2 regions of the Sporosarcina sp. P19 genome follow, and region 2 is predicted to be linked to the other one. Evidence: riboswitches for the same ligand, from Rfam matches in the RefSeq annotation. Region 2 holds a riboswitch; the other holds the start of a gene.

Region 1 (5,378 bases), on a different contig from region 2:
AATAAAAACCCTCTATCGATTGTGGAGTTTCTAGAACGTATGGTGACAAAGTTCTCACAAGTGGCAAAAGATGCAAAAGTGGACTTGTCTTTGGAGACGGAAGAATTGAATACGCTACTCGTAACGGCAGATGAAGACCGTCTTGAGCAAGTGTTCACTAATTTGATCGATAACGCCATCCGCCATACTCCAGACGGTGGAGCGGTGACGCTAGGTGTCTACCGGTCTACCGGAATACTTGATATTACAGTAGCCGATACAGGTGTCGGTATTCCAGAAAAAGACTTACCTTACATCTTTGAGCGTTTCTATAAGGCAGATAAAGCAAGAACAAGAGGAAAAGGTGGTACAGGACTTGGTTTGGCTATTGCAAAAAATATTATGGAAGCACATAACGGTTCAATTTTAGCAACCCGTGGTGATGAAAAAGGAACCATCTTTATTTGTTCACTTCCATTTGACGCAATAAATAAATGAAACCTCTCCTATACTGAAACGACTACTACTAGAGAACGGGGGATTGAATGGATGATTCCGTTTTTCAACGTTTATATGAAGACTATAACCGTGACGTATTCAACTTCCTCGCTTATTTGACTCGCAATCGGGGGGTAGCCGAAGATTTGATGCACGAGGTATATGTGCGGGTACTCAAATCATATGGCCGTTTTGAAGGAAAAAGCACCGAGAAAACTTGGCTGTTTGCGATTGCGAAAAATGTCTCGATTGACTATTTTCGAAAACAATCCACAATCAACAAGCATGCAAACATTCATTTCGATTGGGAAACAGAGCAATTAGCTTCAACTGACCGCTTGCCTGAACATTTGATTGAAGCAGATGAAGAGCAGAAGCAAGTGCTTGAAGCGTTGCACACATGTACGGGTGATCAGAAAATGGTCATCCTTATGCGCTTCTTTCAGGATCTATCAGTCGCTGAAACGGCTGAGGTTCTGGGCTGGACTGAAAGCAAAGTAAAAACGACGCAGCATCGTGCAATCAAAGCATTACAAGTGAAGTTGGAAGCGCGTTCCGAGAGGGAGGGGTGATGAGATGAGCAATGATAAGTGGAATGAAGATACTATCGAGAAACGTTTACGTAATATGCCCGTCGTGAAAGATCAGCGTTCCAAAGACGAGATTATGCAACGTTTAAAAGAAGATACGAGACTTTCTGAGCCAAACCGGCCGAAGAAGAGACCGTCGAAATCCAAGTGGCCACCAATTATCGCAGCTATTGCGGCGATTGTATTGCTCACCATCATCGTGCCGACATTCATTCAGCAAAACAATGAAGTATCGATGGATAAAGCAACGACAGAGGAATCGGCTGATCCTAGCGTGATGGAGGATAGTGAAGAAATGCAGTCGAATGAAGCGAGTGATGCATCCGTGTTTACAAAGCAGGTTTCAGCGCCGCTCTCAAACGCCGCTTATCCTGCCGACATCCTGGATCACACAGCGTTTCATATTGGCTTGGCTACCGATCAGGCAACCATTGTCCCCGTAACATTCCTGATACCGAATGAACGCCTCCCTGAAGGATTAGGGACATCACCGGATGCAGTCGCGCTATATAATGAGTTTGCGAATACAATAGATGAAGAGGCGCTCGGTTTTACAGAGTATCATCCGTATAACGCGATGATATCTTCGAACGGTAATCAAGTTCAAATGAAGTTCACTGCGGACCATACCTATGACAGATCGAGTGCGACACTTGAAATGTTGAATCTGTCCGTACAAAATACGTTTCAAGGATACGATGAAATACAGTTTTTACAAGAAGATGCATCGTCAATTACGTTTGATCAAGTAGGTCAAGTAGATGAACCGATTGCCTTGTCAGGAGTGGTTTCGCGTCAAGCGTATTATCGATTTGTAAAATCAGATGGAGAAGCGGTACTCTCCACTAATTTTGGCAAGACTTCCGAAACGGTGGAGCAAGCTTTGAGAGAGATGAAGAATTCACCGAATGATATCTATTCAACTGTGGTCCCTGAAGGAATAGACTTCACGGTTAAAGAAGTTAAAGATATTGTCAACGTGAAATTTACTGAAGTGCTTGATTTAGATAAGATGCAATCCGAAAAAGCAATGCAACTCCTAGACGGCATCTTGCTGACGGCGGCAAGTTTCGACAAACAGGTAGAATTTGATCAAGTCGCGCAGGAACAATGGAATAAATTTGACTTCACTCGGCCATTGGAAAAGCCGTTGGGTGCAAATCCAAAGTATTTAATTAACGAATAATTCTGTTTTGTAAACTCGTGAAGTTTACAAAACAGTTTTTTTACGCTATAATAGGTTCATAATTAAATATTGATTCATCTTCGGGGCAGGGTGTAATTCCCGACCGGCGGAAATGAAGTAGAATTCTACTTTTAGCCCGCGAGCTTAACAGCTGATTCTGGTGAGATTCCGGAGCCGACAGTATAGTCTGGATGGGAGAAGGTGAAGGTGCAGCCATCTTTTTGTGTACGCAAAAGTGGTGCTTGTTTCCTGACGGATAAGTTTGTAAATTATCTGTTCTTAACAGTGCATTTTACTCTCCCTAAAGCATATTTTGCTTTAGGGATTTTTAGCGGAACAATAGATGAGCCAGCCTTTCCTCTTTTGAAGTGAATCGCAAAAGGAGAGAGGAACAAGTGAATAACAAGAAGTTACGTAAGCTAATTTTGGTGGCAATATTGGGAAGTATTTCAACTGTATTAATGCAGTTCAACTTTCCCATCCCGGCAATGCCTGGATTTTTAAAGATTGATTTTAGTGAGATCCCTGCTGTTATGGCAATCATGACGATGGGACCTGTTGCAGGTATAGGCGTAGAGATATTGAAGAACGTCATGCACTGGTTCTTATCAGGAAGCCCGACAGGAGTACCGGTAGGAGAAGTCGCAAACTTTGTGACAGGTGTATTATTCATAATGCCAATCTACTGGATTTTCACAAAGTATCGTTCAGCTAAAGGTCTTGCATCAGGTTTGATCGCAGGTACGGTAGCAATGGCAATAGGTATGAGCGTATTAAATTACTTAGTATTCTTGCCAATGTACACATATTTCCTAGGTATGCCAGCAGTTACAGGCGACTCGCTGTATCAGATGATCATATTGGGAATCTTACCGTTCAACTTGGTCAAGGGTGTCATGCTATTAGCCATCACGTTGATGTTATATAGAAGCATGGAGAAGTGGATTCTTCAGCAACAGAAAAAGTTATCATTCTAAACAAATATGCGCCAGTCTTCCAGAATATTGGGGAGACTGGCGTTTTTTATGCTAGAAGAGAAATTGATATAGTAACGTCAGTGAATTTCCACTCCAGCTGGGGGGGCGCGGCCATCTTCCGTTGCAATCCTTACATAAAAGGTGGATATACTTAGTTCACTCACATATCAAATGCAAATCCCCTTGCCAATACTAATGCCAACCTTATTAATAAATACAACGCATTAAAAAACAACACATCCAGTAGTAGGAAGTGTTGTCGGGATTGAATCAATCTTCATATTTTAATGGATCGCCTTCGAAGGCCTCATCCGCAATTTTAATTGAATCGGTAGGGCAGCCATCATATGCATCCTCGAGATCCTCCATCAGTTCTTCTGGAACTTCAGTGTTTCCCGTGTTATCATCTAAAATAACAAATGCAATCCCCTCATCGTCATAATCATAAATATCCGGCGCAGCAGCCCCGCACGCCCCGCAGGCTATACATGTATCCTGATCGACAATCGTATACTTTTTGCTAGACATTTGTCTTTCTCCCTTCTTCCATTCACTCAACCTATTTTGTATCTACTCTATTCTAAAGCTGTTTTCATCACTTTTCAACAAAAAAACGTTATTTCTTCAGGGGGGGTAGCTCAAATGAGTTTCGATTCCATCTTATTAACGATCTTCCAACGTCTCCATGGTGAGCGTTCAGCGCAAGGTGTCTACCATATACTTCGTGGAAAACGATCGGGACAGACGTTACAAGACGTTGAATATTATCAAGTCAAATCATACTATGCATTGTTGCCACAATTGACAGCAAGCGAATTCCAGCAAGCGTTAGAGCGGATGCAAGCGGATGGCCTAATATATATAAATGAACTTGTTTATGTGACAGCGAAAGGTCAGATGGCGACAGGTAGCGAAATGTGGCGATTTAATGGCTGGAATTACCGCGGGCGAGAAAGAGAGTTCGCCAGACGGTTGGCGTTGCTAGTTCAGACATTGTCCAATTTACGCAGTAGTGAAACAATGTTCATGCCAATCCAGAAGGAGTTGCCTACTCAGCAATTTGTCAAAGGGTTCTTACGTAATCAATCAAGTAGCATGATCAGCCTATCCACTTCATTGCGAAAAGAATTGGAACATGTGCTAACTAATTCCTCATTAACAGATTTACAACGTATGATAGTGAGCAGTCGATTGACGGGGTACCAGCTCACTGCGTCTACTTGGGAACAGATGAAGGATCGTGTAAATCTACCGGTTAAGACTCTACAATTGTACTATATAGAAGCATTACATATTATGCTCGATTTCATACAACAGCGACCCAACTTGCGGTTGCTGACAGAATTAGCGGCAGATTGTAAAGTGGACACATATTTGACACAATCTGCAGAACGGACACGGAAACTATTCGAGCGGGGCTATTCGGTAGAGCAAATTGCTTCTTTGCGAAATTTGAAATTAAGTACAATAGAAGATCATTTCATTGAAATGGCAGCGAATATGGATGGCTTTCCATATAAAGATTTTGTAACGGAAGAACAAATAGATGCAGTTTGGCGTCATGTTGAACAGTTGCAGACTAAACGTTTGCGTTTGTTAAAACAGCAGTGCCCAGAATTATCGTATTTCCAACTGCGATTAATCATCATGATTGGAAGGAGAGTGAGTTGATGGAGCTTCAAGACGTGTTGCGTCAAAAGTTTGGTTATGAATCATTTCGACCTGGACAACAAGAAGTCATTACCGAGTTGCTAGCTGGACGAGATGCCGTGGCAATTTTTCCGACGGGTACGGGGAAGTCGCTTTGCTATCAATTACCTGCATACATGCTCGATGGTGCAGTGATTATCATCTCTCCTCTCGTTGCGTTGATGGAAGATCAAGTGGCTAACTTGCGAAAACATAAAGAGAAGCGGGTTGTCGCTATCAATTCATTTTTATCGAGGCAGGAAAAGGAATTGGCGCTTTCTACTTTAGCGCACTATAAATTCATTTTCTTATCGCCTGAAATGGTGATGCAGCAACATGTTCGACAGCTTGTCCAACAATTGCCTATTGCTTTCTTTGTAGTAGATGAAGCCCATTGTATTTCAGAGTGGGGATTTGATTTCAGGCCCGACTATTTACGATTAAAGGAATTATTCTCAG
Region 2 (5,378 bases):
GTGCACCAGAAAGTAACTTCCCTGTGATGAACTCGTTAAACCGCCCTACGACGATACCTACTTTTAAACCAGTACCTACTAAATGTCCTTCGAATAAATTACCCATTTTTCATCTCTCCTCATAAAGTTAATAAATGACCTAGTTTTTCCGCTTTTGTGTGTAAATACTTTTCGTTTGCTTCATTAAATGGTAGCTGGATCGAGACGCGTTCCACCACTTCTAATTCATATCCTTTTAAACCAGCGATTTTCTTCGGATTATTCGTCAGCAAACGCATTTGCGTAATACCGAGTTCACGAAGAATTTGTGCGCCGATACCGTAATCACGTAAATCAGCCGCAAATCCAAGTTTTTCATTCGCTTCTACCGTGTCATAGCCTTGTTCTTGCAGTGCATAGGCTTTCAGTTTATTCATCAATCCTATGCCTCTGCCCTCTTGACGCATATACAACAATACACCGCGCCCTTCTTCTTCAATTTGAGAGAGAGCCGCTTGCAGTTGCGGACCACAGTCACAACGGCATGATCCAAAGACATCGCCTGTTAAGCATTCTGAATGAACTCTCACTAAGACCGGCTCTTCTGTCGTAACGTCGCCCTTTACCAACGCAACATGTTCTTTGCCTGTCATAGTCTCGGTATAGCCGACCATGCAGAATTCTCCATAGTCCGTTGGCAGCTTGATCTCTGCTTCACGTATAACTAAATGCTCTCGCTGTAGACGGTAATGAATGAGGTCTTGAATGGTGATTAGTTTCAAATCTAATTCTTCAGCCATCTGACGTAACTCTGGCACACGCGCCATCGTTCCGTCTTCACTCATGATTTCACAAATTACACCTGCAGAAGCGCTGCCTGCCAGTCGCGCCAAATCTATCGCAGCTTCAGTATGTCCCGTACGTTCCAGTACACCACCTGATTTCGCTACGAGTGGAAATATATGTCCAGGACGTTTGAATTCACCTGCTGTTGCATTCGGTCCCATCATTTTAACGATTGTATCTGCACGTTCAAATGCACTGATCCCGGTATGGGTGGAGTTGTGATCGATACTGATTGTAAACGCCGTACCATGTGAATCCGTATTATTATCGGTCATCATCTGCAAGCCTAGTTGGGCTGCTTTCTGTTCTGTTATCGGTACACAAATCAATCCTCGACCTTTCGTTGCCATGAAGTTGATGATTTCAGGCGTAACCTGGTCGGCCAATGCTACAAAATCCCCTTCATTCTCTCGATCTTCATCATCCACTACGATTACAACTTTACCTTGTCGTAAATCTTCTAACGCTTCTTCAATTGTATGAAACATCCTCATTCACTCCTTCACATAAATCCGTGTTGTTGTAAAAAATCTTTCGACATTGTTTGATCCGTATCTTGTCTTTTTTGCAACATATTCTCAACATATTTCGCGAGCATATCGCATTCAAAGTTGACTACATCCCCTACCGGCTTTTTCGCGATGACTGTCATTTCCTGCGAATGTGGAATCAACGAAATCGTAATATCCGTATCTTTCACTTCGAAGATCGTCAATGAAGTACCATCCAATGCGATAGAGCCTTTATGTAACAAATAGGGATCATATCCTTGCGGTAATGACAAGCGTATATATAATGCATTATCAACTGTTCGCTTATCACGGATCGTGGCTATTCCGTCTACGTGTCCCGTGACAAAATGTCCACCTAACCTGCCATTTGCCGCGAGTGCCCGCTCAAGATTCACAGGACTTCCCATCGCTAATTGTCGTAGTGAAGTAGAGGATACGGTTTCAGGCATGACGTCCGCTGCAAATCGATCTTTCGAAAAGCTCTTTACCGTCAAACAGACACCATTGACTGCGATACTGTCCCCAACTCTCACATCTGTCAATACAAGAGATGCTGCTATCGTTAGTGTCATAGACTGAGCACCAGGTTGTATTTGCTGAACTGAACCAATCTCTTCAATTATTCCTGTAAACACTGTTTAATCACTCTCTTTCGGTACAGCTATGATTTTAATGTCTGGACCGATCATTTCCACACTTTCAAATGTTAGCGGAAGCGCCTCATTCATCATTAGAGGATCCAGCCCGCTAATTGGCGTCAAAGATCCAATTCCACCAAGTAATTTTGGCGCTACATAGCAAATGACTTTCTGTACAGCTCGCGCTTTTACGAATGAAGCATTAATAGCAGCGCCACCTTCTACAAGCAATGTCATGACTCCACGTCTTCCTAGCTCTAGTAGAATATCTTCTACAATTAGCTGAGGTTTCTGCATTCGGATGATCTCGACATGCGGCTTCTTGAGTAACTTTTCACGTGATAATTCCGCATATTTTCCGCAAAAAATCCACGTCGGTGCTTCTGCGTTTTGAATGATCTGGCTAGATTCCGGTGTTCGTAAAGATGTATCTAAAATAACTCGAATAGGATGTCGTCCACCTAGGGGCAGTCTGGTGGTGAGAAGAGGATTGTCATGAAGAAGCGTTTGCACACCTACTAAAATTGCATCTTGCGTATGGCGAAGCTGATGGACATCGAGTCGCGCTTGCTCACTCGTCACCCATTTGCTATCTCCTTTTGAAGTCGCAATTTTACCGTCTATCGTCATAGCTGTTTTCATTGTCACATGAGGTGTTTTATTTTTAATAAAATGAAAAAATGGTGCATATAGGTTTTTAGCAAGTTCAACGGAAACCGATTCGGTTACTTCTACTCCTGCCTCACGAAGTTTTGCAATGCCTTTACCTGCTACAAGCGGATTCGGATCCGCTGTTGCGACGAAGACACGTTTGATACCCGCTTGAATAACGGCATCTGCACAAGGTGAAGTTTTACCGGTGTGTGAACACGGTTCAAGTGTTACATACAAATCAGCATCCGTTGCTTTGGCTCCAGCCATATCTAGCGCCACTCGTTCGGCATGGCGCTCTCCCGCTTGTAAATGTGCGCCCATTCCAATGATCCGGCCCGCTTTTACGACAACCGCACCTACAGGTGGATTAGGAGAGGTTTGACCTGCCACATTTTCCGCGAGTTGCAAAGCCATTTCCATATAATTTTGATTCATTGAGCAACACTCCAACTTACGGTATTCCTCTAGTGACAATTCTACATACAAAAGCCCCGCAAAAGAGTATGCGGGGCTTGTAACCATGACTAAATAAACGTTATAAACAGTAATGAAAAATCATTACATGTAGTATATACGCACTGTTCCTTCTCTCATCCAGACTTTAACTGTCGGCTTTGGAGTTTCACCAAATCCACCTTCTGCTTTATATAAAGCATCCGGGTCACGGACTAAGAGCTTGTAAGCTCATCACCGTCGGTAGGGAATTACGCCCTGCCCCGAAGGAAACTTATTCGATTAATTAAGAGTCTAGCACATGTGATGACTAAATAACAACAACTGAATAATTATTCAGATAAAAATACCCATTTGTCTACTGTAAATCGTTCCACTGCTTCCATGTTTGGAATGTATCCGATTCCATCTCCTGTCGGAACCGTAATATAACCTTCATTAGCCACTACTTCTGGTGTAATAATATCTTGTTCCCAGTAACGTGAAGACCCCGCTGTGTCACCAGGGAGCGTGAAATTAGGTAATGTTGTCAATGCTATGTTTTGCGCTCGGCCAATACCCGATTCCAGCATGCCGCCACACCATACATCGATCCCTTTTGTAGCACAATAATCATGAATTTTCTTTGCTTCTGACAAGCCACCCACTCTACCAGTTTTCACGTTAATAATTTTACAACTACCCAGTTCGATAGCTTTACGCGTATCTTCCAACGAATGAATACTTTCATCTAGACATATTGGTGTCTTAATTTGTTTTTGTAGTGTTGCGTGATCGATAATATCGTCGGAAGCAAGTGGTTGCTCAATCATCATTAAATTAAACTGGTCCAGTTCTTTCAACAACTCTACATCGTCTAGTGTATAAGCAGAGTTCGCATCTGCCATTAACGGTACATCAGGATAGGCTTCTCGAATGGCACGAATCACTTCCACGTCATATCCAGGTTTGATTTTCACTTTAATGCGCTTATATCCCTCTTCTATAAATCCATTAATATCGGCCAATAAATCTTCAACATGTTCCTCAATTCCAATGCTGATACCTACTTCAATACGTTGCCGTTTCCCTCCGAGTGCTGCGGCAAGCGTCATATGGTGATGTTTCGCATATACATCCCATATCGCCCCTTCAATTGTCGCTTTAGCCATATTATTTTTGCGGATATGCCCAAATAAATCACTTACTTCATCGGGATGTGAAATAGTCTTGCCAAGCACTGCAGGAATCAGGAAATCACGCAGCATGTGAATCGTCGTTTCGGTCGTTTCTTCACTATACCAAGGTGCCGTAAACGCAACCGACTCTCCCCATCCCTCATGCCCGTCCGCGTCCGTGACAGTTGCCAAAAGGAAATCTTTCTGCTGTATCGTTCCGAAACTTGTTGTAAATGGATGTTTCATCGTCATATTCATTCTACGAATTGTAATCGAGTTAATTTTCATTGGATAAGCTCCTTTAATTTTGCAACGGAATGATGGATCGTTTACAGAAACGATAGTACTGGACAGGTTCTTCTGTTCTGCATACATCGACCAAAGCGAACCCTTCATCACACAGTTGTTGAAATATATTTCTCGTTTCCATTCGCCATTCATAGGCAAATTGCGGATTTTCTTTCTTCATCAATTGAATTTGTTTGGGTACTGGCACTTCTATCGCTTCTGCCTCCAGCCAATCATTCGTTTCCGGCAAAAGTACGACAGGGTGTGAATCTTCACTCAAGTGAATTTGAAAAGGACGACTATATGTGAGATCAGGTTGCCATTTCTCCAACACACGCGGACTATCAATCCACCAGGCCACTTGAAAACGATCAGTCGGTAAGCCTTTGTTTAACCCATCGTCCATACTTCCATAGCAATTAACTATATAGTCATAGCACACACCGTATAACTTTGAAGTATTTAAGTAGGCGTTGCGACTTTCGAGCGGATCGAATGTCCAGACGATCAATCGATATCCCATTTCCCGCGCCAGACGAAGTTGTTCTTCTTTTAAAAGCTTACCAATGCCCATCATTTGAAATTCTTCATCTACCGCAAGCATGTGAGAGCATAGATATACTTCCCCTTCTGAATATCCTGCAAAGCTATAGGAATAGCCAATCAAACGATTTTCTAGAAATGCTCCGACAATTAAGCCACCATTTTTGACTGCAGTGATGGTTTGATGGACAGGAATAGGTTCCATTCCCCAAATCCGCTTCTCAAGTTTTTGTACGGAATAAATGTCTTCGATAGCTGTCACTTTTCTAACTTTTATATCCTTCCTCATACTGTCACCTTCTATTTTT

The links. Region 2 has a riboswitch for FMN ahead of ribD (bifunctional diaminohydroxyphosphoribosylaminopyrimidine deaminase/5-amino-6-(5-phosphoribosylamino)uracil reductase RibD). Riboswitches for the same ligand answer to the same signal wherever they lie in the genome.
Region 1: it holds a riboswitch for FMN, as region 2 does, so the genes downstream of both, CSV74_RS02340 (ECF transporter S component) here and ribD (bifunctional diaminohydroxyphosphoribosylaminopyrimidine deaminase/5-amino-6-(5-phosphoribosylamino)uracil reductase RibD) in region 2, are expected to answer to the same signal.

Annotation. Positions count from the first base shown of each region.
Region 1 is NZ_PDYR01000001.1:474,500-479,877, forward strand. Features, by position in the region: gene CSV74_RS02325 (ATP-binding protein) at 1-477, shown strand, start outside; gene CSV74_RS02330 (RNA polymerase sigma factor SigX) at 525-1,049, shown strand; gene CSV74_RS02335 (GerMN domain-containing protein) at 1,054-2,253, shown strand; FMN riboswitch at 2,326-2,460, shown strand; gene CSV74_RS02340 (ECF transporter S component) at 2,649-3,230, shown strand; gene CSV74_RS02345 (ferredoxin) at 3,501-3,758, opposite strand; gene CSV74_RS02350 (YpbB family protein) at 3,873-4,901, shown strand; gene CSV74_RS02355 (RecQ family ATP-dependent DNA helicase) at 4,901-5,378, shown strand, end outside.
Region 2 is NZ_PDYR01000009.1:75,124-80,501, forward strand. Features, by position in the region: gene ribH (6,7-dimethyl-8-ribityllumazine synthase) at 1-106, opposite strand, end outside; gene CSV74_RS10900 (bifunctional 3,4-dihydroxy-2-butanone-4-phosphate synthase/GTP cyclohydrolase II) at 120-1,313, opposite strand; gene ribE (riboflavin synthase) at 1,328-1,972, opposite strand; gene ribD (bifunctional diaminohydroxyphosphoribosylaminopyrimidine deaminase/5-amino-6-(5-phosphoribosylamino)uracil reductase RibD) at 1,976-3,064, opposite strand; FMN riboswitch at 3,208-3,357, opposite strand; gene menC (o-succinylbenzoate synthase) at 3,415-4,527, opposite strand; gene CSV74_RS10920 (GNAT family N-acetyltransferase) at 4,541-5,359, opposite strand; gene CSV74_RS10925 (M20 peptidase aminoacylase family protein) at 5,371-5,378, opposite strand, start outside.